Regions from separate parts of the Faecalibacillus sp. genome, predicted to be linked through region 1. Evidence: a T-box and tRNA genes for the amino acid it is inferred to sense, from the RefSeq annotation. Region 1 holds a T-box; the other holds one or more tRNA genes.

Evidence for each region. The T-box of region 1 lies ahead of trpS (tryptophan--tRNA ligase). A T-box ahead of a tRNA ligase gene usually reads a tRNA of that ligase, here a tRNA-Trp.
Region 2: it has a tRNA-Trp gene. The T-box ahead of trpS (tryptophan--tRNA ligase) is inferred to sense a tRNA for this amino acid. The anticodon was not compared.

What each region holds. Positions count from the first base shown of each region.
Region 1 is NZ_JBKYAR010000042.1:1,444-13,548, forward strand. Features, by position in the region: gene ACLVEP_RS11645 (aminopeptidase) at 1-1,079, opposite strand, end outside; gene ACLVEP_RS11650 (tetratricopeptide repeat protein) at 1,076-3,052, opposite strand; gene ACLVEP_RS11655 (hypothetical protein) at 3,075-3,422, opposite strand; gene ACLVEP_RS11660 (FtsW/RodA/SpoVE family cell cycle protein) at 3,499-4,692, shown strand; gene ACLVEP_RS11665 (hypothetical protein) at 4,853-5,200, opposite strand; gene ACLVEP_RS11670 (RluA family pseudouridine synthase) at 5,619-6,422, opposite strand; gene ACLVEP_RS11675 (NAD kinase) at 6,419-7,198, opposite strand; gene ACLVEP_RS11680 (CYTH domain-containing protein) at 7,262-7,822, shown strand; gene ACLVEP_RS11685 (hypothetical protein) at 7,854-8,690, opposite strand; gene spx (transcriptional regulator Spx) at 8,716-9,183, opposite strand; T-box leader at 9,283-9,484, shown strand; gene trpS (tryptophan--tRNA ligase) at 9,517-10,512, shown strand; gene ACLVEP_RS11700 (hypothetical protein) at 10,521-11,093, opposite strand; gene ACLVEP_RS11705 (undecaprenyl-diphosphate phosphatase) at 11,194-12,036, shown strand.
Region 2 is NZ_JBKYAR010000002.1:100,965-113,069, reverse strand. Features, by position in the region: gene ACLVEP_RS01545 (calcium/sodium antiporter) at 245-1,162, shown strand; gene ACLVEP_RS01540 (Abi family protein) at 1,461-2,297, opposite strand; gene ACLVEP_RS01535 (AAA family ATPase) at 2,448-2,918, shown strand; gene ACLVEP_RS01530 (IS1595 family transposase) at 3,028-4,002, shown strand; gene ACLVEP_RS01525 (AAA family ATPase) at 4,022-4,369, shown strand; gene ACLVEP_RS01520 (GntR family transcriptional regulator) at 4,460-4,828, shown strand; gene ACLVEP_RS01515 (ABC transporter ATP-binding protein) at 4,825-5,712, shown strand; gene ACLVEP_RS01510 (hypothetical protein) at 5,705-7,093, shown strand; gene ACLVEP_RS01505 (VanZ family protein) at 7,139-7,615, shown strand; tRNA gene ACLVEP_RS01500 (tRNA-Trp) at 7,822-7,895, opposite strand; gene ACLVEP_RS01495 (spore coat associated protein CotJA) at 8,003-8,137, shown strand; gene ACLVEP_RS01490 (spore coat protein CotJB) at 8,130-8,411, shown strand; gene ACLVEP_RS01485 (manganese catalase family protein) at 8,369-8,989, shown strand; gene ACLVEP_RS01480 (HD domain-containing protein) at 9,025-10,008, opposite strand; tRNA gene ACLVEP_RS01475 (tRNA-Pro) at 10,157-10,233, shown strand; tRNA gene ACLVEP_RS01470 (tRNA-Ala) at 10,245-10,320, shown strand; tRNA gene ACLVEP_RS01465 (tRNA-Met) at 10,347-10,423, shown strand; tRNA gene ACLVEP_RS01460 (tRNA-Ser) at 10,434-10,526, shown strand; tRNA gene ACLVEP_RS01455 (tRNA-Met) at 10,547-10,623, shown strand; tRNA gene ACLVEP_RS01450 (tRNA-Asp) at 10,628-10,704, shown strand; tRNA gene ACLVEP_RS01445 (tRNA-Phe) at 10,711-10,786, shown strand; gene ACLVEP_RS01440 (YitT family protein) at 10,839-11,696, opposite strand; partial or broken gene ACLVEP_RS01435 (ammonium transporter) at 11,805-12,105, opposite strand, start outside.

The sequences.
Region 1 (12,105 bases):
CCACCTTTAATACATTCAGAAAAACCAATTCCTAAGGCCATATGGCATGAAGCATTTTCATCATATAAAGTATTATAAAATAATGTTTTTAATTCATTAATTGGTGAATGATAAGGAATTAAAGCAATTTCACCTAAACGTTTACTTCCTTCATCACTATCTATAATTCCTTTTAAAACTTCATATCCTTCTTTAGCACCAAAATCAATCACTTGCCCATCTTTAAAACGCAAATAAAACTCATCAACAATATTTCCACCATAACTTAAAGGTAAAGAACTAAAAACAATTCCTTCTACATCATCTTTATTAGGTGAAGTAAAGATTTCTTCTGTTGGTATATTAGGAAAATTATATACACCATTTTTTAAATAACTTCCCCCACCAGCAAATAAATAATCTTCATTTAAACCAATTGTAATTTCAGTTCCTTTACTATTTTTATAATAAAGTTTCTTTAAATTTAAACTATTTAAATAATTAACTCTCTTTTCAAAAGAACGACGATGTTGATTCCATAGTTCTACTGGATCATGTTCATCATCAATTTTAGCTGCTTTAAAAATAGCATTCCATAAACTATCTAATGCTTCTTGATTTGACATATCAGGATAAACCTTATTAGCCCATTTTTGAGTAGCTCCACCTACAATACACCAAGCATTTGTCATATTATCTGATAAATCAAAATATGTCTTACATGCCTTTTTAACTGCTCTTTGCCAATTAGAAATCTTTTTAGGTTCAATCCCTGCAAGCATTTCAGGATCTTCATCATCAATATAAAGAAAACAAGCATTCATTAAAGCATAATCATTTCTAAATGATGAAAACCATGCAGGTACTTGATTAAAATCTTCTGCTTCCATATTTTCATATTTCATACGTGTCACTTCTTCATCACTATAATGAACAACAACTTCTTTAGCACCTACAAGATATGCTTGTTTACTGACAGCTCTTACAAGTTGATAGCTTTCAATAGATGCACTAATGACAACTGTTTGTTTTTCTTGAACATTCAAACCTGATTGAACAATTAACTTAGCATATTTTTCTAATTTTGTTTCAAAACTCATTTTTCCACCTCTAATTTATCTAATTCCTTTTGCGCATCAAGATATCCCTCTTGAAGCGCTAATTGATAGTATTTTTTTGCTTTTTCTAAATCTTTAGAAATACCATCACCATAATGATACATATAACCTAACATAAAGCTTGCTTTTGAATAATGATAATTACTCGCTTGTTGATAATATTGCATAGCTTTATGTTTATCTTCTTTTTGCCCAATACCATAGAAAAACCATCTACCTAAATGATAAAAACCTTCTCTATTTTGTTTTTGACAAGCTAATAAATAATATTCATAGGCCATTTGATAATCTTTTTCCACATAAATACCATTTTCTAAATAATAAGCATATTTTACAAGTGCTGGTGAATACCCTTTTTGAGCACTTCTTAAAAGATAATCAAGCATTTCTTCTTTACTGATTTCTATTCCTTGTTCACCATAAAGAGCTAATTGATATAATGATTGTTCCTCATCATCTTTTAAAATAGCTAATTTAAAATGTTGTATTGCTTGTTTATCATCATGTTTTTCTTTAAAATACTGCCCAATCAAATAAGCTGCTAAAGCATACTGATCCTCTACTTTAGTTAACCAAGCAATCCCTTTTTCTTTATCTTGTAAAACACCTTTACCTTCTAAATAACAAACGCCTAAATAATAAAATGCTTCTCTTTCTCCAAGATTAGCTGCTTTTTGATATGCTTCAAAAGATTTCTTTTCATCTTTATCTGTTCCTATTCCTTGACCATAATAATAAGCAATAGCAAGCGTTGATTGCCCATCACCTTGTTTACTTGCTTTTAAATACCAATAAAAACTATTCTTTTCACTATCAGGATACTCACTATGCATTTCATAAAAATACCCTAAACAAAACTGTGCATTCATATAACCCATATTCGCTGCTTTTAAATAACACTCTAAAGCCTGATGGCTATCTTTTTCTACTCCTCGACCAAATTCATAACATGTAGCCATTGCTGTAATAGCCACATCCAAACCATCTTTAGCCGCTTCTTGATACCAATGAAACGCTTTAGGATAATTTTCATCACAGCCATAACCTAAATCATAAAAACGTCCTAATTTATATTTAGCAAGACTACTTCCTTCATAAGCTGCTTTTTCATAATAATATAATGCTCTTTGATAATCCTGTCTGGTTCCTTGACCATATTCATAACACTCTCCAAGGGCACAAATTGCATCGTTATGTCCTAAAGCAGCTGCTTCTTCATAACGTAAAAATGCTTCTTCTAAATCTTGATCAACACCATAGCCATTTTGTAAGAAAAAAGCTGTTGAAAATAAAGAACGTGGAAAACCTTCTTCAACACCTAAAGAATAAAGTTCAAAAGCTTTTTCATAATCTTGTTCAACATCTATTCCATATTCATAAAAATAAGCAAGATTACAAGCTGCAACAACATTTCCTAAATCACTTGCTAAACGATAATACGTCATGGCAACTTGATTGCTTTGATTGACTCCTTGGCCTTTTTCATACATATATCCTAAAACGCATAAACAATCAGAATCTTCACATTCTTCTCCTAAATGAAAACATTCTAATGCTTGATCATATTTTTTTTGATCATAATAATAAAGACCTACTTGATAATACTGATCTGGTGTTAATTCTTCTAAATCTAATTCTTCATAATGTTGATTATAAGTAAGGGCACATAAATCTATACCAATCACTTGATGATCTTCATTTTCTATTAAATATTGTTCAAATTCTTGATAATCTTCATATGTTTCCATCATTATTTGAATTGAATCTACTTGTTGTTGTAATTCTTCAATACTTGCATGATGTGAATAAACAGAAATTAATTTAATATAAGCGACTGATTGTTGATAATCATCTTTCTTTACACGAATCAATGTTTCTAATTCATAATCATTTAGAATTTCATCTATATAATAATGATGAAAAAAAGGTTCATATAAATGAATTCTTTCTTTCATAATTTCACCCCCTATTGGAATGTTATTTCTTTGCATTGACTATTCTACTAATTTCCTCAGAGAATTTTCCTAAAATAACAGTTACTTTTCCAGTTGCCTGAATAACTCCACTCGCTCCTAATTCTTTTAAAACATTCACTTTTACTAAATCATCATTTTCTACAAAAAAACGTACTTTACTTCCTTGACTTTCACTATTTTTAATATTTTCAATGCCTCCTAAAGCATGAATTAAAGCTTCTATATCAATAGGAATATCCTTTACAGTCACTTCCTTTGGTTTTTTATTTTTTAAAACCTTAGCAAAAATAAACCATACTGCAACAATCACTATAAGTGCAATTAAAACATAAATAAAATAATCTGACATATCTATTTCCTTTCTTAATAAACATTTTCTTTTATGATATATTTATAGTATACTATAAATCACTAGGGGTGACAAAATGAAAAAATATTTAGATTCTACAATTTGTTGGCCACTTGCCATCATCTTATTTATTTTATGTCTTATAAGTTGTTATACAATTAAATGTGCAGCTGGTTATATTACCTACCCTAATCCTACAGGATATTGGAGTAAACAACTCCTCTATTATATGATAGGTGTAAGCTTGATCTTTTTGATCAATCGTTTTGGAAATGACCGTATTTATTCAGGAATGTGGATTTTTTATGGTATCTTAATTGTTTTTCTAGTAGGTCTTGTTGTTCAAAGATTTGCGATTTATAAATTAGGAATGAGAATCATTCCTTTTGCGAAAGACTTAAATGGTGCTACATCATGGTATAACTTTCCAGGTTTTTCATTTCAACCTTCTGAATTTATGAAAGTTGTCATGATTATTTGTATGTCTAAAACAGTTTCTTTACATAATGAAAAATATTTAATTCATACATTTGATACTGATTTACAATTAATTGGTCGTGTTATGGCTATTGCCTTACCACCTATGTTACTCACTTACTTACAAAACGATGCCGGTGTTACCTTAATTATGGCTTTTTCAGTCGTTGTTATTTTATTTGCATCTGGAATCAATAAAAAATGGTACATTGTAGGGTGTGCTTTTGCGGCTGTTATTATCGTTATTTTTACTTACTTATTTATTTATCGCCAAGATATTTTCTCATCTATTATTACTGGTCATAAACTTGATCGTTTTTATGGATGGGTCGATCCTGAAGGAACTTATCAAAATCAAGGCTATCAACTATATAATGCGATGATGGCTTATGGAACTGCAGGACTCTTTGGACATGGATTTGATACAGTCATTATCTCTTTACAAGAAGCACACACTGACTTTATCTTTTCCGTTATTACTTTAGGTTTTGGCTTTGTTGGTGCCATTATTACTCTCATTGCAATTTTAGCTTTAGATGTTTGTATTTTATATGTTGGTTTAAAAGCAACACATCAAAGTGATAAATATTTTATTGCTGGTATTTTTGGATGTATGATCTTCCAACAATTTTGGAATATCGCTATGATTCTAGGAATACTTCCAATTACCGGAATTACACTACCATTTTTATCTTATGGTGGATCTTCACTTTTATCTTATATGATTGCTATTGGTATGTGTTTTGATATTCATCGTCAAACAAGTATTGCTAAATACAATCAAATCAATTAAAAAACTACTTCAATATAGTATAAAAAAGGATTGTTTAAGATTATTAAATTCAATCCTTTTCTTTTTATCTGATTCTTTATCTACTAACACAATAAAAGTGAACTTTTTAAGTTGTTGATTCAACTTATGCAGTTCACTTTAAAATTCTATATTTTTACAATTAACAATATCCTATATACTCAACAACATAATAATGATTACCTATTTTCTTTATTTCAATCTTTCCACCCATCTGATCAGGAATAGACCACCAACCATTATACTTTATATTATAATAAAGACTACTGCTATCAGTTTTATCAATATCTTTACATTCTTCTACTTCTATAAAAAATGATTTCCAACTATGAGTTTCACCATATATAAATTCAACAACAGCTTCTCTAGGGGTCTCATTATTTAAATTTTCAAACAAAAAATTTGTATATAATTTAATACACGTAATTACCACAATAATTACCAACATCCATTTAATATATTTTTTCAAATATGCATACTTTTTCTTCATCTTCTTTTTCCTCATTATCTATACTTTAATAAATGCAATACATATATCATCTTTAAAAGCAAAATTATTGAAAACATAAAAACAATTAAATACTATTTTAAGAAAATAGTATATGCAGCTGATAAACAAGGTAATTCAAATGGAATAAGTTCTATACCTGCAAATACAAAGAATGAAGAAATAGAATCAAAATAATATTTACAAGACGATATCATTATTCCAAGAAAAATAACTTATCTTTACAAATTATATAAGTTAAATAGGACTTCTTAATACATTTCGAAACCGCTTTCTAACTATATTATATATATCAATTATGCCTACGTCAATTAATACATAGATTATATAAGTATAGAATGGAAATTATTATGTCAAAAGCAAAAAAATAGGATGTTTGTCTGTATTTGACATAAACATCCTATTTTTTATAATGTATTTCTTGATTTGTAAAAGGATGAATAAAGCTTATTTCTACACTTTCTAAATAAAATAATTGTTTTTCTTTAGAACCATAGAGTTCATCACCTACTAATGGATGACCAATAGAAGCCATATGTACTCTTATTTGATGTGTTCTTCCTGTTACAAGTTTACATTCTACAAGTGTTTGTTGATTATGATGGGCTAATACTTTATAAAAAGTTTTTGCACTTTTCCCTTTATCACTCACTATTCTTTTAATTGAGTCTTCACTTTTTAAAATAGGTTGATCAATAACCCCTTCACCTTCTAAAATACCCTCTACTAAACAATGATAGACTCTTTTTACTTGTTTAATATCTTTTGATAACATTGCATGTGCTTGTCCACTTTTAGCAACCAACATATATCCTGAAGTTTCTTTATCTAAACGGTTGACTAAATGAATTGTACTGTTTAGACCAATTTGTTGGTAATAATACATTAAAGCATGACATAATGTATGACTTTGATATCTTTTTGTAGGTATGCAAGGCATTTGACTTTCTTTATCGATAATTAAATAATAGTCATCTTCATAAACAATTTTTAAAGGTATATTTTCTGGTTGTATCAGGGATGTTTCTTGAGGAAATATGATTTCTAAACAATCTCCTTTTTGCAATAAATATCTGACTGTTTGACTATTTCCATTTACCAGAAAATCACCATTTCTTTTTATCTTTTTAATCATTGCCTGACTAATTGGCAATTCTTTCAAGTAATCTCTTAATAATATATTTTCTTCTATCCAATATTTCATGAATTAATAAAAGCCCTTCTTACTCTTTTAATAAAAGACATTTCTTTATATTCAATAAAACGTACATACTTACGTCCAATCGTAATTTCAATACTTTCAACATCTTCTAATTGTAAATGAATGTGATCAATTCCAATTAAAGAATGATTAAAATGATTTCCCACTAATTTAATAGTTTGACTTTCATCTAAAATCAAACTAGAGCCTAAAGAACGATACGCATTATGATGAATACCTGCAACTTCTGTAAGTTGCATTAAAGGAATTCCTGGATAAATAATAGATCCTCCTAAAGATTTATTATAAGCTGTTGACCCCGATGGTGTTGAAACACATAAACCATTTCCTCTAAAGACTTCTAATAAAACATTACCAATATACACATGAATAACTTGTGCCTGTAATCCTTGATCCAATCTTAATTCATTTAAAGCATAATAAGTTTGAGATGAATCTTTTTTATTTATTTTGATTTCTAACATATATCTTTTCATAGTTTTAAATTGTCTAGAAGTTACATCTTTTATAAATTGATCTAATTCATCCACTTGGTAATCTGTATAAAAACCTAATGTTCCTGTATGTATTCCTACAAAACAACAATCAACATCTAAATATTGATGTACAGCTTCTAGAATTGTTCCATCTCCACCTATTGAAATAACTAAATCAGGATCTTTTTCATCATAAATAAAAAAGTTTTGTAAACTTTCTTTAATTTTTAAAGCTGTTTTTTTAGAAAGATCATCATTTCTTACCATTAATGCATATTTCATCTTTCTTCCCTCCATATACATGTATTATAATATATCTAAATCATTTAGGCAAAGAGGTATCCTATGGAACATTTAGAAATTGAATTTAAAATGTTATTAGAAGAAAAAATATTTAAAAAAATACTATTAGATTATCAAAATCAAATAAAAGATTCTTATGAACAAACAAACTATTATCTTTTTCATCCTTTACTTGCGAAAAATAGATATACATTAAGAATCAGAGAAAAAAAAGGAAGATTTGAATTAACTTTAAAAAGACCAGCAGAAATTGGTACTAATGAGTTAAATATTGATATTGATAAAGATATTAAAGAAGCTATTTTTAATCATCAAGAAGTTGAAAATGAAATATTTGATATTTTAAAAGAAAAAGGCATCTATATAAAGGATTTGGTATGTGGTTATTATTTAAAGACTATTCGTCATGATATTATATTGCCTGAAGGTGTTTTATCTTTAGATGAAAATGACTATAATCAACATCATGACTATGAAATAGAATTTGAAGTCAATGATTATCATCAAGGAATTCTTGCTTTTCAAACACTTCTTCAACCTTATCATTTAAAATATGAAAGAAATTGTGCAAGTAAAACTAGAAGAATGTTATCAACATTATAAAAAAACGAATAGGCAAAGCCTATTCATTTTTTTATTCATAATAATAATGATAACGTTTTTTCTTCTTTAAAAAAGCATTGATAATCAATAAAACAATTCCTACAAAGAAATAAACAGCACCACAAACATACATATATCTAATAGATGTTAATTGGATATTCATCGTAGAAGAAACCATCGCTGTTAAACCTAAAATAATAGCAAAAGCAATTAAGAAAGTCATAATTCCACAAACAAGATAACTTACAGATAAACATTTTGTAATCAAGCGATCTTGATAAGAAATTAAAATTAAATAAATTGTAGACACAGCTAATAAAACAGCACTGATAATAATATGTGTTGTATTTTTAAAGCTATATACTTTTTTAACCATTTTATAAGTTTCACCTGATTGTTCCATCGTATTTTCAACTTTATTAACAACCTTTTGATTAACTGCTTGTAAATCTACTTGATTAATAGCTTCATTATATAATGTTGAAAATGTTTCTTCACTAATTGAAGGTTTTAATAATGAATAAACTTCATCTTTTCTATCTTCTAATGTTTGTTTTAAAAGTGTTTCATCAATATCACTTGCTGAACCATTACTTAAAACTGTATCAATATATTCATTGACAAGTTCTTGTGTTTTTTCATCTTGTTGTAAAGAAGTCACAAGTTCTTGACTTTTGTTTTCATCCATATTCATTGTACTTAAAACATTTTGACAAGCATCTTCTAAAGCTGTTGTCACAGCTGTTGATTGAGTTACTGTTGGTACCATATCATTAATAATTAAATGATTCATAAATAATGAAATTGCTAGATAAAAACTTGAACAAATTAAAATCAATGTCATTACTATTTTTAAAAACTTTTTCATAAATTCCTCCTAAAAAAGAATCAATCTAATGATTTGATTCTTTTTCTCTATCTCTTTCATATTCTTTTTTAAAATTCAAACAATCTTTATTTGTAAATTGTGGACAATGATCCATATCATGACATTCAGCAAGTTTTCTAAGTTCTTTAGGAATAAAAACTCTTATTTCTTCAGCATTATATCCTACTTGAAATCTTCTTTCATCAATCATAATTGGTCTTTTTAAAACCGAAGGATTAGCTTGTATAAATTTAATAAGATCATTTATTTTCATTGAATCAATATCTATGTCGTTTTCCTTTATGATTTTGCTTCTTTTAGAAATAATATCGTCTGTACCATTTTCACTACGTTCAAGTAATTCACGAAGTTCTGATTCTTTTAATAAAGTAGAAAAAATATTCTTTTCTACATAAGGTATTTGATTTTCATTTAACCAAGATTTTACTTTTCTACAAGAAGCACAACTTGGGGCGGTATATATACGTATCATACAATCACTCCTTTGTATGTAATTATACAACAATTTTAAACTTTGTATATTCTTTTTTTAAATATCTTGATTTTTATAAATGAGCTTATTATAATATTTCTAAAGACTTTGAAGGAACATAAGTAAATTATATTAAATGTTATAGAAAGCTTATGGGTGATGGAAATAAGCCATTGATATAGTTGAAATTGGGGTTCTGGAGTTACAAAAGGCATGAGTCTTTTGTCGCTAATTGCGTTAAAATTAAGAGCGTATATATTTATACGAATTAAGGTGGTACCGCGTTATTAACGTCCTTTTTGAAGGACGTTTTTTATTTTAAGGAGGAAATGTATGAAAAGAATGTTGAGTGGCATCAAGCCAACAGGAAGAGTAACTTTAGGAAATTATATAGGAGCTATTAAACCTTTTGTTTCATATCAAGATGAATATGAAATGATTGTCTTTGTCGCAAACTTACACAGTATGACAATTTATCAAGAACCAAAAGATTTAAGAAAAAACACAAAAGATTTAATCTCTTTATATTTAGCTGCTGGATTAGATCCTAAAAAAGTAACTTTATTTTTACAATCTGATGTTTTAGAACATGCTCAACTTGGTTGGTATTTAGGATGTATGGTGTCAATGGGTGAACTATCACGTATGACTCAATATAAAGATAAAGCAAGTAAACTTAAAAAAGATGAATCTATTGGAGCTGGTATTTTTAACTATCCTTCATTAATGAATGCTGATATTTTACTTTATGATCCTGATTATGTACCTGTAGGAGAAGATCAAAAACAACATTGTGAATTAGCTAGAGATATTGCTGAAAGATTTAATAATCGTTATAGTGAAACATTTAAATTACCTGAACCACTTGTTCCAAAAGTAGGTGGACGTATTATGGATTTACAAAATCCAACAAAGAAAATGTCTAAATCTGATGAAACAGGAAAAGGATGTATTTATATTTTAGATGATATCAATGTTTCTAAAAAGAAAATTATGTCTGCTGTCACTGATAGTGATAACGCTATTTATTATGATGTTAAAAATAAACCTGGTATTTCAAATTTACTTACAATTTATTCTATTTTAAGTGGTGAATCAATTGATGCACTTGTAGAACGTTATCAAGGTGTTGGTTATGGTCAATTTAAAAAAGATTTAGCTGAAGTTGTAGGTAATGAATTACAAAAAATCCATGATAAATATCATGAAATCAATCAAGGTGATTATATTGATACTATTTTAAACGAAGGTGCTGATAAAGCACGTTATATGGCTAGAAAGAAACTTGCAAAAGTAGAAAGAAAAATTGGTATTACAATCAAGAAATAAGCATATGCTTATTTCTTTTTTGTAAGTTCATAAAATAAGATTTCATGAATAAATGAATAGCCTTTGGCTATTTTATTTTTTAAATGATTATATTTTTGGATACTTTGTTGATCTTCAATATTTAGTTGTCTACATAACATTAAAAAATCATCATAACCCTCTATATATAATTCATCTATTTTTTGTTCAATAAATTGCTTTTTTAATCTTTCTTCTCTTGTTAATCCATATTCTTTCATTTCTCCTTCATCATACATTTGATAATGTATAGTAGATAATTCTAAAGCAGCAATTTTTTTATTCATCTTATCACGATCACAAAAATCAAAAACACTACGATAACATAATTTACCTTGATCATCTGTTTCAATCGCTAAAGCATAATGACCATCCCCTATCGCGAATACTTTTTGACACATCTTTTGATCAAATATTTGTAAACATCCATAGATAAAATCATGTAATGTCTTTTGATCAACTTTAAAACATGAAAGTGTTGAAATGATTTCAATATCATCACCATTTGACCATTCATATGGTTCTAATAGTTCTTCATCTTCTTTAACCCAATTAACAATCATTTTTTTCCTCCTTTTTTTTAGTATATGTTTATTTTGTCTAAAAAATGTTTTTGTATATTTTTATAATATTTTCATATATAATGGGTGACGAGGTGAAATTATGAATTTAATTAAAGATATTATTGTCTATGCAATTTTAGGTGCTATTCAAGGCTTTAGTGAACCTATTCCTATTTCAAGTAGTGGACATTTAGTTTTATTCCAAAGTATTTTTGAAAAACTTGGTTTAATGGTTCCACAAATGAATGATGTTACTTTTGAAGTTATCGTTAATACTGGTTCATTAATTGCAATTATGTTTTATTATCGCCAAGATATTATTCGTTTAATCAAATCTTTTTTTGGATATATTGCTAAGCCACAAAAAAGAGACGAACTATTACCTGATTTTAGATTTTGTATGTTATTAATTGTAGCAACAATTCCTGCTGCTCTTGGAGGATTCTTTTTAAATGATTATATTGAACATGCATTCTCTAATCCTAAATTAGTAGGATGTTGTTTACTTGTTACAGCTTGCTTTTTAATGCTTATTCACAAATTTGGATATAAAGGTAAAAGAACAGCAAAGAAGATGAATTTATGGGATGCTTTAAGAATGGGATTTTTCCAATTATTAGCTTTACTTCCTGGTATTTCCCGTAGTGGTTCTACTTTAACAGGAGGAATGCTTGGTGGTCTTGATCAAAAAGCAGCAAGAGATTTTTCTTTCTTTATGTTTATGCCAGTAAGTTTTGGAGCAATTATTTTAAAACTTAAACATTTTTTAACAAGTTCAACTGTAGCTGCATTATGGCTTCCATATTTAATTAGTTTTATTGTCAGTGGAATTGTTACTTATTTAGCACTTAATTTATTGTTTAGTATTTTAAATAAAAGAAAATTGAATTATTTTTCTTACTATTGTTTTATAGTAGGAGTTATTGCTATTCTATTTTTATAATAATTAAAAAAGATTTCGCATTTGCTAATCTTATAGGTTGTAGTAAAGATGAAATCGAGGCTTTGATTG
Region 2 (12,105 bases), on a different contig from region 1:
ACAAATACCTCAAATTTGATTCTACATTAAATATTTTAACATATATTAAAATAGAATTGATTTATTTATGATTATCAATTATTATTTTTATATAAAAGAGAGTAGTTAGCATCTTCGATGTTCTAATAATCGTCATCACGCTTATAGCCGGTTATTATGAGTAAATAACGAGACTTTTATCAATCAATTTTTTTGATGCGATAAAAGTCTTTTTTGTTGACTTTTTCGCAAGAAAGGGGAAAACATGGAATATATTTTATTAATTATTGGTTTTATTTTTCTAATTAAAGGTGCTGATTTATTTGTTGAGGGAAGCTGTAATCTGGCAAGATTTCTAAAAGTACCCAGTGTAATCATTGGTTTAACGATTGTAGCAATGGGAACGAGCGCGCCAGAAGCATCGGTAAGTATACGTGCTGCATTTACAGGAAATAACGAAATAGCTTTAAGCAATATTATTGGTTCTAATATTTTTAATGGTTTAATTGTTGTTGGTATCTGTGCTTTTTTAGCTTCATTTAAAACAGATAAAACGATTTTAAAAAAGGATCTTCCTTTTAATATCATCGTTACTTTCATTTTACTTATCATGTTATTTGATGGAAAACTTTCAAGATTAGAAGGAATATTTCTTATTTTATTAATGATTATCTATCTTGGAAGAATGATTTATGAAGCGATTTGTCACCAACAAAATGAAGACAACACAAAAACACGTTCTCTATTAACGAGTATTCTATTTATTGTTTTAGGATTAGCTTTCGTTATTTTGGGTGGACAACAAGTCGTTGATCAAGCTTGTATTATTGCTAGAAATTTAGGTGTTAGCGAAAATTTCATTGGACTTACGATTGTTGCTATTGGTACTTCTCTTCCTGAACTTGTAACTTCTATTGTTGCTACAAAAAAGGGAGAAAGTGGTTTAGCTTTAGGTAACGCTATTGGCTCTAATATCTTTAATATCTTATTTATTTTAGGATGTTCTGCGACACTTTCACCACTTACTGTTATAAATGAATCAATTATAGATTGTATTATCTTACTAGTAAGTAGCATTCTACTTTATCTATTTGCAAAAACAAATAAATCAATGAACAGAAAAGAAGGTCTTCTTTGTATTTTACTCTATATCATTTATACAGCTTATTTATTCATTAGATAAATCAAAGAGAGCATTCCAAATAGGAATACTCTCTCCTTTTTAACTCGCTCTTTTCCAAATTATATAACTTGATTTGGTGGCGTACACCGCTTTTTTAACTCCCTCTTAATGGTTGGGAACACCGCTTTTTTTGGTGGATTACCACACAACTTATAAGATTCAATACAATACTTTTTAAAAATTTGAACTATTTTATAGGTATTATTACTTTTTGTTGTTTCATTTTTAATTTTGTGTTGTCTTTTTTCTGTATTTGCATATAATAATAATGTAAATGGCACTTGGTGCGGAAGAAAACTCATGAATAATCATGAGTTTTTTCTTTACATAATTCTTTAATCATATTTAAATATTTTTTCCTATCAGATACTTTTCGTAGTTCATGGGTCTTAGGATTATAAAATCTAATTAATATTTCTAAACTATTACTACGCATTACACAATTACGAATAGAAACCAAACAAAAAATTTTATTAATAAAATCTGGTATCTTTTGTACATTTAAATTCATATTAAATCGCTTTAAATCTTCAAAAATTACATCTTGTTGTTTTTTATCAAGACACGTGAAAACAGTTAACATATTTCCTAAACTCATTCTATCAAAGAAACAATAAATATCTGCATAATTAAAAATTTGTTCTTTTAGTTTTTCTAAATGTGCATTCATATGTTTTATTCTTTGTTCATTATATCTATTTTCTAAAATTGCAGCTCTTATTTTTAAGCCATCAAAAAACATCCTCAATTGATTAGAATCTGTTAATTGATTCAAAGTTAAAATATGATAAGCTGTTATTGACTTGAAATGAATTTCAAAATCTAGTATGTTTTCAATAATCATCGGATATAATTTTCTTTCATTCATAAACAAATCATAATATTCACTAAATTCAACATTCCTTTCGTAAATATGTTCTCCATTTACTTTAATCACTTCTTTTTTTTCATTTGTTTTTGCAAAGTTATGTTTATACGGAGTTATTAAATTTATATAGTTATATTCTAATAATTTCTCACCCGCTATTTTTTTAGACATTATATTAAATTGAACATGCTTTTTATTTTCTAAATACTCAATTTGATTTGAAATTTTTTTCGCTAATTTATATTTTTGAACACGATTTTCATTCATATTATTTCCCCTTTTATTAAAATATATTATATCGAATCATATACTTTCTTCCAAGTAAACCTGCAATATTCAATAAAAATAATACTCTATAAATTTATTGTCTTTTTAACTCTCATCAATTAAGATTAAATTATACGAGGAGGTCATTCTATGATTTATTTAAGTAGCTTTAAATTAAGTAACAAAAAACTTAAAAACCCTAATATTTATCCTTATAGTGTCTTTAAAGATAAATACATTGAACCCTTTTCTTTTGCACCTATTACTATTTTCTATGGAAATAATGGTTGTGGAAAATCTACTCTTTTAAATATTATTGCTGGAAAACTAAAGATAAAAGGAAAAGAAAGCCCTGCAAGCAATAATTATGGTTCAGAAAATTATTGTCAAAGATTTGAAAATGAATGTGCCTATAGTTTGGGAAGTAATGAATACGGTGTTCCTTTTTATCATCTTCCTGAAAATAGTCGTTATATCAAAAGTGAAGATATTCTCTATGAAATTAAAAAAATACAACAAAAAGCAATTTTAGAACATGGATTAACTTATGATTATATGCAAGATGGTTTATCTTTAGAAAAAGCTCAAAGTATTTTGGATCATAAAAAAGAACTTAATTAACCATCTGACACATCTTTTGATTTAACTCCGTTATTCTCACTTTAAACCGAGGAGTATAATCTATCACTTCTTTAAAATATTATATACTTTTCTTAAAGAGGTGGATACTATGGCTAAAAATCAAAAACCAAAAAAGGATTCTTTAATTACTTTAACTAGAAAATATGCAAATAATCATGATGAATGTGTAAAATTCTTTTTTAAAATGAAATGGCCTGTTGGCTTTTACTGTGAAAAATGTGGATGTACACATTACTATTCCATTAAAAGAGGTGATGTCTTTCAATGTAAAGAATGTGGTCATCAACATTACTTACTTTCTAATACTATATTTCAAGATAATAAGCTAGATCTTTATAAATTGATTTTAGGAATGTATCTCTTTTTTACGGCAAATAAAGGTTTGTCTGCGATTGAATTAGCTAATGAATTAGAAATAAATTATAAAACAGCGCTATTACTTTGTAGAAAATGTAGGATTCTTATGTCCCAAAGTAACAGTGAAAAAATTCTGGACAGCTTTTTTTATGAAGCAGACGTTGCTTATATAGGCTCAAAAAGTAAAGAAGAACACAAACAAGGAGTTGCTACTGAACAGCAACCCTTTTTAGTAATGTTATCAACAGATAAAGAAAATAAATATCCAAAATTTTTAAAATTAATGCCAGTAGCTGTAGATAGTACAAATAATATTGTTAGATTCATCTCAAAAAAAGCAATACTTTCAAAAGAAAGAATACTAAACACTGATGGAAAAACAACTTTTTTAGGATTAACTGATAAAATAACATTAAAATCAGAAAAAATACTCTATGATGAAGAAAATCATAGATTGTATTGGCTTAATGTATTAATTGGTGATATAAAGAATAATATTACTGGTATATATCATGGAGTAACTAAACGTGACTTACCTTTGTTTTTGAATGAACAAGAATGGCGTTTCAACCATAGATATACTGGAAAGAACTTCATGAACAAAATACAGAAATATGTTTTGAAATCACATCCATGTCCTAAAAAAGCAATTATTACTGTACTCAATTTATCCGAACCATACTATGCACATGTGTCAGATGGTTAATTAAGAAAAAGAACAAAGAATAGAAAATATTATTTTTTCTCAAGAAAAGTATTCCAATGGAGAAACCTCTTTACAGTTTTTTCAAGAATACCTTATACCTGAAGCGCTTTATTTATTAGATGAACCTGAAGTTTCTTTATCCCCTGCCAACCAGGTTGCATTAGCCCATGAAATTAATAAACTCGCACATTATTTAGGATGTCAATTTGTTATTGCTACTCATTCTCCTTTTATGTTAGGAACTTTAGATGCTAAAATATATAATCTTGATGCTAAAGAATGCCAAGTCACGCCTTGGTATCAATTAGAAAACGTACGTTATTTTTATGACTTTTTCAAAAAACATGAAAAAGAGTTCACTCAATGAGCTCTTTTTTTCTTTACCTTATTGACAAATCATTAAATGTATTATACTGTATTAGTGTACTAGTGACACTAATACAGTTAGGAGGGCTCTATGTTTATAATAGATATTCAAAGTAAAATTCCTATCTTTGAACAACTCAAAAAACAAATCTTAGAGTTTATCTCTATTGGTATTTTACTTCCTAATGATAAATTACCTTCGGTAAGATCTCTTGCAACAGATATTGGCGTTAATCCTAATACTGTTTCTAAGGCCTATCAAGAATTAGAGAACCAAGGTTATATTTATTCCATTAAAGGAAAAGGATGTTTTATTGCTGATAATCAAACTGATCAATTGATTAAAGACGATAAATTAGATGATTTTAAAGGATGTGTCAATGAAATGAAAAAGCATCAAATTACCAAAGACAAATTATTAGAAATTATTGAAGAAGTATATAAGGAGGAAACTGTATGATTGAAATTAAAGATGTGATGAAATCTTTTGAAAATAAAAATGTTTTAAATCATTTAAATGTCACAATTTCCTCAGGAAGTATTTTTGGTTTGATTGGTCCTAATGGAGCTGGGAAATCAACCTTACTTTATTTATTAAATGGGATTTCTAAATGTGATGAAGGAAGTATTTTATTTGATGGAAAAGATGTTTATGAAAATCCTGATGTTAAAAAAGATATTTTATTCATTAGTGATGATCCCTACTATTTTCACTTTGCTACTATTGATGAAATGAAAGATTTCTATCTTACTTTTTATCCACAATTCAATTTAGAAACCTATCAACATTATGTCGATTTATTCCGTTTACCACAAAATAAACCTTTAAAAGACTATTCAAAAGGAATGAAAAGACAAGCAATGTTTGCTTTAGCACTTGCAATTGCACCAAAATATTTATTATTAGATGAAGCTTTTGATGGTTTAGACCCTGTTATGCGTTTAGCTTTTAAAAAAGCTATTAATCAAATCATTGATGAAAATATGACAGTCATTATTTCATCTCATAATTTAAGAGAATTAGAAGATATTTGTGATAGCTTTGGGATTTTAGACAATGGATGTATGACAACATCGGGTGATCTCTATGATATTAAAGATCATATTCATAAAATACAATTAGCTTTTAAAGAAGAATTAAACAAAGAAGAATTCAGTCATTTAGATGTTCTCTCTTTCCATAAACAATCTCGTGTGATTAATATGGTTGTTAAAGGAGACATCAATGAAATTAAAGATTATTTAAGAATGTTCAATCCAATTATGTTAGAAGTTTTACCTGTAAATTTAGAAGAAATATTTATTTATGAAATGGAAAGAAAGGGGTATGGTGTCTATGATTAATAAAGATTATTTTAAATATTTAATAAAACAAAATAAGAAATATCTTATTCTTATTTATGTAATTGGAATCATTATTCCTTTTCTACTAATCAATAAATTTGATTATGCACCTTTAAACGATGAAAATATAACGCGTTTTGCACAAATAATTCCTTTAGCTTATGGATTTATGTTATCTTTTATTGTCCCTATTTATCTGTTTTCTTTTTTACAAAAAAAGAAAAGTAATATACTTTACTTTTCCTTACCAATAAAAAAAGAATCACTTTATTTAACAACAAGTTTATTTTCTTACTTTGCAACTATTGTACCTGTTGTTATTTACCAAATTATAGATCAACTTATTGGTGCTTATATGTTTTCTTTTCCAGCTGACAAATTCATTCTAGCAATAATAATTACAATCGTCCATATGTTTGCAATGAATACAATTGTTACTTTTGTAACTCTCTTAACACAAAATGTTATTGACAGTTTAATTTGTTCAATTGCTTATATGGTTATCCCATTATTTGTCTTTGTTGCACTTAACACTTGTGCAACAAAGGTAGCAGAATCATTTATGTTAGGATATGGAAACTACACACAATCATTAAAAATAATCCTTAGTTATATAAGTCTTATTTATAGTGGTCTTTATCAACATTTGTATTTATTATCACATCTTGTTTCTCGTATCTTTATTTTGTATTGGATTGTTATAAGTGTTATCTTTTATTTTATAAATTATCGTTTATTTTTAACACGTACGGTTGAACAAAGTGAAACATATACAACATCAATCTTTATGTATCCACTTATCATTACCTTAAGTACATTATCAATGATGTTATTTGTCTATGATCTTGAAGATTTAAGAATGACGATTTTAATGTTTTCAATTATTTTTATTCTCTATTTAATTATGTATTATTTTTCAAAGAGAAAAGTTTACTTCACTTGGAAAATACCTTCACTTTTTATTGTTTTAATTGTTGCTTGTATTGGTTTTTCTAATATTTATTTAGATACTAAAGGTTTTAATACAATCTATGAGTTACCAAAAAGCTCTGATGTAGAAAGAATCGTTGTATCTTTTGATCACTATGAAGCAGATACTACAGATGAAAAGACATCTCTCACATTCAACAATCAAAAAATTGAAGATATGAAAATGAAAACTTACACAAAAGATGATAAGAATAATTTTATAAAATGTGTTCATGAAATGATAGATAAAAAACTCATTACTGAATATTATGACCCTACAGATAGTGGCACTTATGAGTTATCTATTTATTTTACAACTAAAAATAGGCTTGATCCAAATAGACATTACACTATTGATGATGAAAACATGCCAGCTGTCATTGATATTCTTTCAAAAAATAAATTAATTTAAATAGGTTGAGCTTTTTCTCAACCTATTTCTATAGAAGGAGTCTTTATGAAAAAAACTACACATATATTATTTACTATTTACATATTTTTAGTCATTTGGATTATACTTTTTAAATTAGCGATTTCTATCGATCAATTACCTCAATTTAGAAGCATTAATTTAATTCCTTTTTATTATCCAAATAAAACAACTTATCAAATAAGAGAAGTTCTTGATAATCTAATTATATTTATTCCATTTGGTCTCTATTTAAAAACATTAAATATTGATAGTAAAAGAACTGTTTTTCTAGGTTTTTTATTTAGCTTTTCATTAGAACTATCTCAATATATCTTTTGTATTGGAGCAAGCGATATTACTGATTTAATTACCAATACAACAGGAGCACTTGTAGGAGTAGGTATTTATTTTCTTTTAAAAAAGATTTTCAAAGATAAAACTAATAAAATTATTTTAACTTTAGCTTCCATAGTAACTTTTTTATTTGTTTCTTTGATTATGATTATACTTATAAACAATTAATGCACATAATTCACAAGTTATACACAATAAAAAAATGAGTTTTCTATACTCATTTTTTATTTACATAAAGCTTAATCTATACTTTATGCACATTAATGATAAAATTGTGCACAAAAAAGTGAATAACTTGAGTTATTCACTTCATTCACAACTATATTCACACTACACAAACAAAAAAACACATCTAGGATGTGCATTTCACAAACTGGCAGGGGTAGTAGGAGTCGAACCCACATCAACGGTTTTGGAGACCGGTATTCTACCATTGAACTATACCCCTAATTAGGTTTGCTCAATTAATATATCATATATTTTATAATTATGCAATAGATATTTGCCTATAAATAAAAAAAATTGTCACATAGGATAATTTTGAGGAGGTTAAATATGAATGAATTAGAATTAACAATATCCTCTATCAAGATACAATCATTTAAAGATATTTATAAAATGAATGTTGCTTTTGATAAAGGAACCATTTTTAAACAACTTGATAAGCCATGGGTGATGCATCGTGGATGATACATTATTACAAATAAGTAAATTAGATTTTTGTATTCAAGATGTTACCTTATTTTTAGATACACATCCTCATGATCAAGAAGCTATAAAATATTATAAAGAAGGGATGAAACATCTTTTAAAGATGAAAGAAACTTATTTAAAAAATGGTGGTGCTCTTACAAATAGAGACGGAAAGAATATTGAAAACTATATCAATGAACCATTTCCTTGGATGAAAGGAGGATCAACATGTGGTTGTATGAAAAACGCTTGCAATATCCCGTTAATGTAAGAAAACCTGATGCTAAAACTGCAAAAATTGTTATTTCACAACTTGGTGGTCCTAATGGTGAACTAGGTGCAGCACTTCGTTATTTAAGTCAACGTTATACGATGCCTTATCCAAGAATTCAAGCCTTATTGACAGACATTGGTACAGAAGAACTTGCTCATGTTGAAATTATTAGTACTCTTTTCTATCAACTTACAAATGGTCTAACACCTCAAGAAATTAAAGAGGGTGGACTAGATGCTTATTTTACTGATCACACTTTAGGAATTTATCCAACAAACAGTGCAGGTATTCCTTTTAGTGCAGATACTTTTCAATCTGTAGGAGACCCTATTTCTGATTTAACAGAAAACATGGCTGCAGAACAAAAAGCAAGGACGACATATGACAACATTCTTGCTTTAAGTAAAAATGAAGATGTTAATAAAGTCATTCGTTTTTTAAGAGAAAGAGAAATTGTTCATTATCAACGTTTTGCTGAAGGTCTTGAATATGTCAAGAGTCAATTAGATAAGAAAAATTATTATGCTTATAATCCTTCATTTACTTCATCAAAACGTGAACAAGTATGTGAATAAGGTGAATAACTTAAGTTATTCACCTTTTATGCACCCTATTCACATTTCCCCCACAAATATTCACTTAAATCAATTGCTAAAAACGTTTGTATTTCTTGATTTATATCCTCATTAATTTTAGAAATCCTTCCTTTATTTTCTACATAAACATCAATATATCTTTTTTTAGCAGGGATTTGTTTACAAAAAAAGTTCTTATTTTTTCCTTTATAGATACAATTTAATTGTTGATAACTCACCCATAATCTTTTAATTTCATTATCTTTTATCAACAAATGAATAAAGTCCTTTTCTTGAAGATAAAAATCATTTTCGGTGACTACACCTTTATTGACTGCTTTTTTAATAATGTAAGATAAATATTGCATTGCATAACGATCTTCATCACAAATATAAACATGTGCACACTTTAACATCATTCTTGTAAAAAGAATGGCCATTTCTTCATGTTTAAAAATAAGTTCATCTTGCGTGTCATTCACTTTTAAATCATTATAAATTGTTTGAATCGTTTCAAAATCACAAAATCCATAACTATACATATTTCCTAATGTATATTCTAAACGGTCTGCAGAAAGTTTAGGAGATTCATTATCACAAAGAGGATATAAATGATAATTACAAACATCATCTATCTTTAAATGATACCTATGAATTAAAGAAACTAACGAACTATCTCGTTCGATTATTTTTTTCGTATCTAACTCTGTTGATTCTTGTTTTAAATAATCTTGATGATAGAAATCAATTGTATGTGCAAAAACAGGAGTTGCTATATCATGAAGCAAACCTGCTGTTGCCTGTTTAAAATCATGTGTAAAATGATAAACAATTAAAGCAACCCCTATACTATGTTGATAACGTGAATATGGAACAATATTTGAAAAGAAATCAAAAGCAGTATATTCAACTCCACAATTCATTCCAATATCTTTAAGTCTTTGCATTGATAGCGCCTGTATAAAATTATTTATAAACTCTATCTGTTCTTTTTCATAGATTTTCCATAATTTTTTCAATTTTTTTCAACTCCTTAAAATCATAAATTATATACATTTTATCATACTTTTTTAAAGTATATTAAAATATGGTAAAATTTATTTTAATATTTTTTTAAAATAAAGCTTGATTAAAATGAAAATATATGTATAATTATAAGGGCAGTGACGGGAAGTAGCACAGCTTGGTAGTGCACCTGGTTTGGGACCAGGGGGTCGCAGGTTCAAATCCTGTCTTCCCGACCATTTATAAAATTGGGGCCATAGCTCAGCTGGGAGAGCACCTGCCTTGCACGCAGGGGGTCAGCGGTTCGATCCCGCTTGGCTCCACCAATTAATTTAATAAATTTCAATATTATGGCGGGATAGCTCAGTTGGCTAGAGCATTCGGTTCATACCCGGAGTGTCGAGGGTTCGAATCCCCCTCCCGCTACCATTAATATTGCGGAGATTTACCCAAGTCTGGCTGAAGGGACTGGTCTTGAAAACCAGCAGAGGATTAACGTCCTGCGGGGGTTCGAATCCCTCAATCTCCGCCATTTATTAAAAAACTTAATATCGCGGGATGGAGCAGTCTGGTAGCTCGTCGGGCTCATAACCCGAAGGTCGTTGGTTCAAATCCTTCTCCCGCAACCAAAATGGTCTGGTAGTTCAGCTGGTTAGAATGCCGCCCTGTCACGGCGGAGGTCGCGGGTTCGAGTCCCGTCCAGACCGCCAAATGATGGTTCCGTAGCTCAGTCGGTAGAGCAGAGGACTGAAAATCCTCGTGTCGGTGGTTCGATTCCGCCCGGAACCACCATTTTTTTATTTGATTTTACGTATACAAAAAAAGCATCTTACGATGCCTTTTTTTATAATCTTTTTTCAAACCCTCCATGAACCATCGGTCCTTGTGCAAGAGTCACAAATGCTTTTGGATCTAATGAAGAAACAATTTTATTGAGTTGTTGAATTTCATATTTATTGATGGCTACATAAAGGATTTCTTGTTCTGTTTCAGTATAAGCACCTTTACCCATCCAATAGGTAACTCCTCTTCCCATTTGTTCCATAATTGCTTTTTTGATCATTTTATTTTTTGTAAATATTAATACGGCTACATTGATATTTTGTAGATGGAACTTATCTGCTGTTGTATATAAAATAGCAACAAAAACAATTGAATACATGATAATTTTAATATCATAAATAAATAAACATATTCCAAATAAAACAACATTAAATATAATTGATAACTGTCCAGCTTTAAAATCAGGATTTTTCTTAACTAAACAAACTGTTGCAATATCAATACCTCCACAACAACCACTACTACGAAGAGCAAGTCCTACCCCTATTCCACAAATAATTGCTGCAAAAGCAACATTCAATAAAGCATCTTCTACAATTGGTTCTTTAATTGCTGGTAAAATGGATAATAATATTGTTTGAATAATTAAAGAAATAATTGTTTTAAAACAAAATTCTTTATTCATTATTTTATAACCAAATATAAATAATGGAATATTCATTGATAAATTGATAATTCCTAAAATATTAATTGATTTTGGAATAACAATAAACTTATGTATGAAATAATCTATTAATTGTGCTAAACCAATCATACCTCCAAAATTAATTTGATTCGGTGTAACAAATAACCAAATCCCAATTGATAACAACGTTGAACCTAAAATCAAATAAAAATATTGTTCTAATCTTTTATTCATATACTCCCTCACCCATGAAAAGTATAATCTACTTTAGTTTTTTCTACAACAAAAAAAAGAGTCAAATCAATGACTCTTAAAAAATTATTTTTTAATATATTCTGGATATGCTTCACATCCATGTTCTTCTAAATCAAGTCCTACAATTTCTTCTCTTTCAGAAACACGTAAACCAAATAACTTTTTAATAATATAGAAAGTAATTGTAATAGTAATTGCTGTCCAAATACCTACTGATAAAACACCTGTTAATTGTTTAATTAATAAATCAAATCCACCACCGTAGAATAAACCTGTTAAAGTACTTTCTGGTGCAGAAGTTGTCGCAAATAAACCAACAGCAATTGTTCCCCAAATACCATTGCAACAATGTACAGCAACAGCACCTACAGGATCATCAATGTGTAAT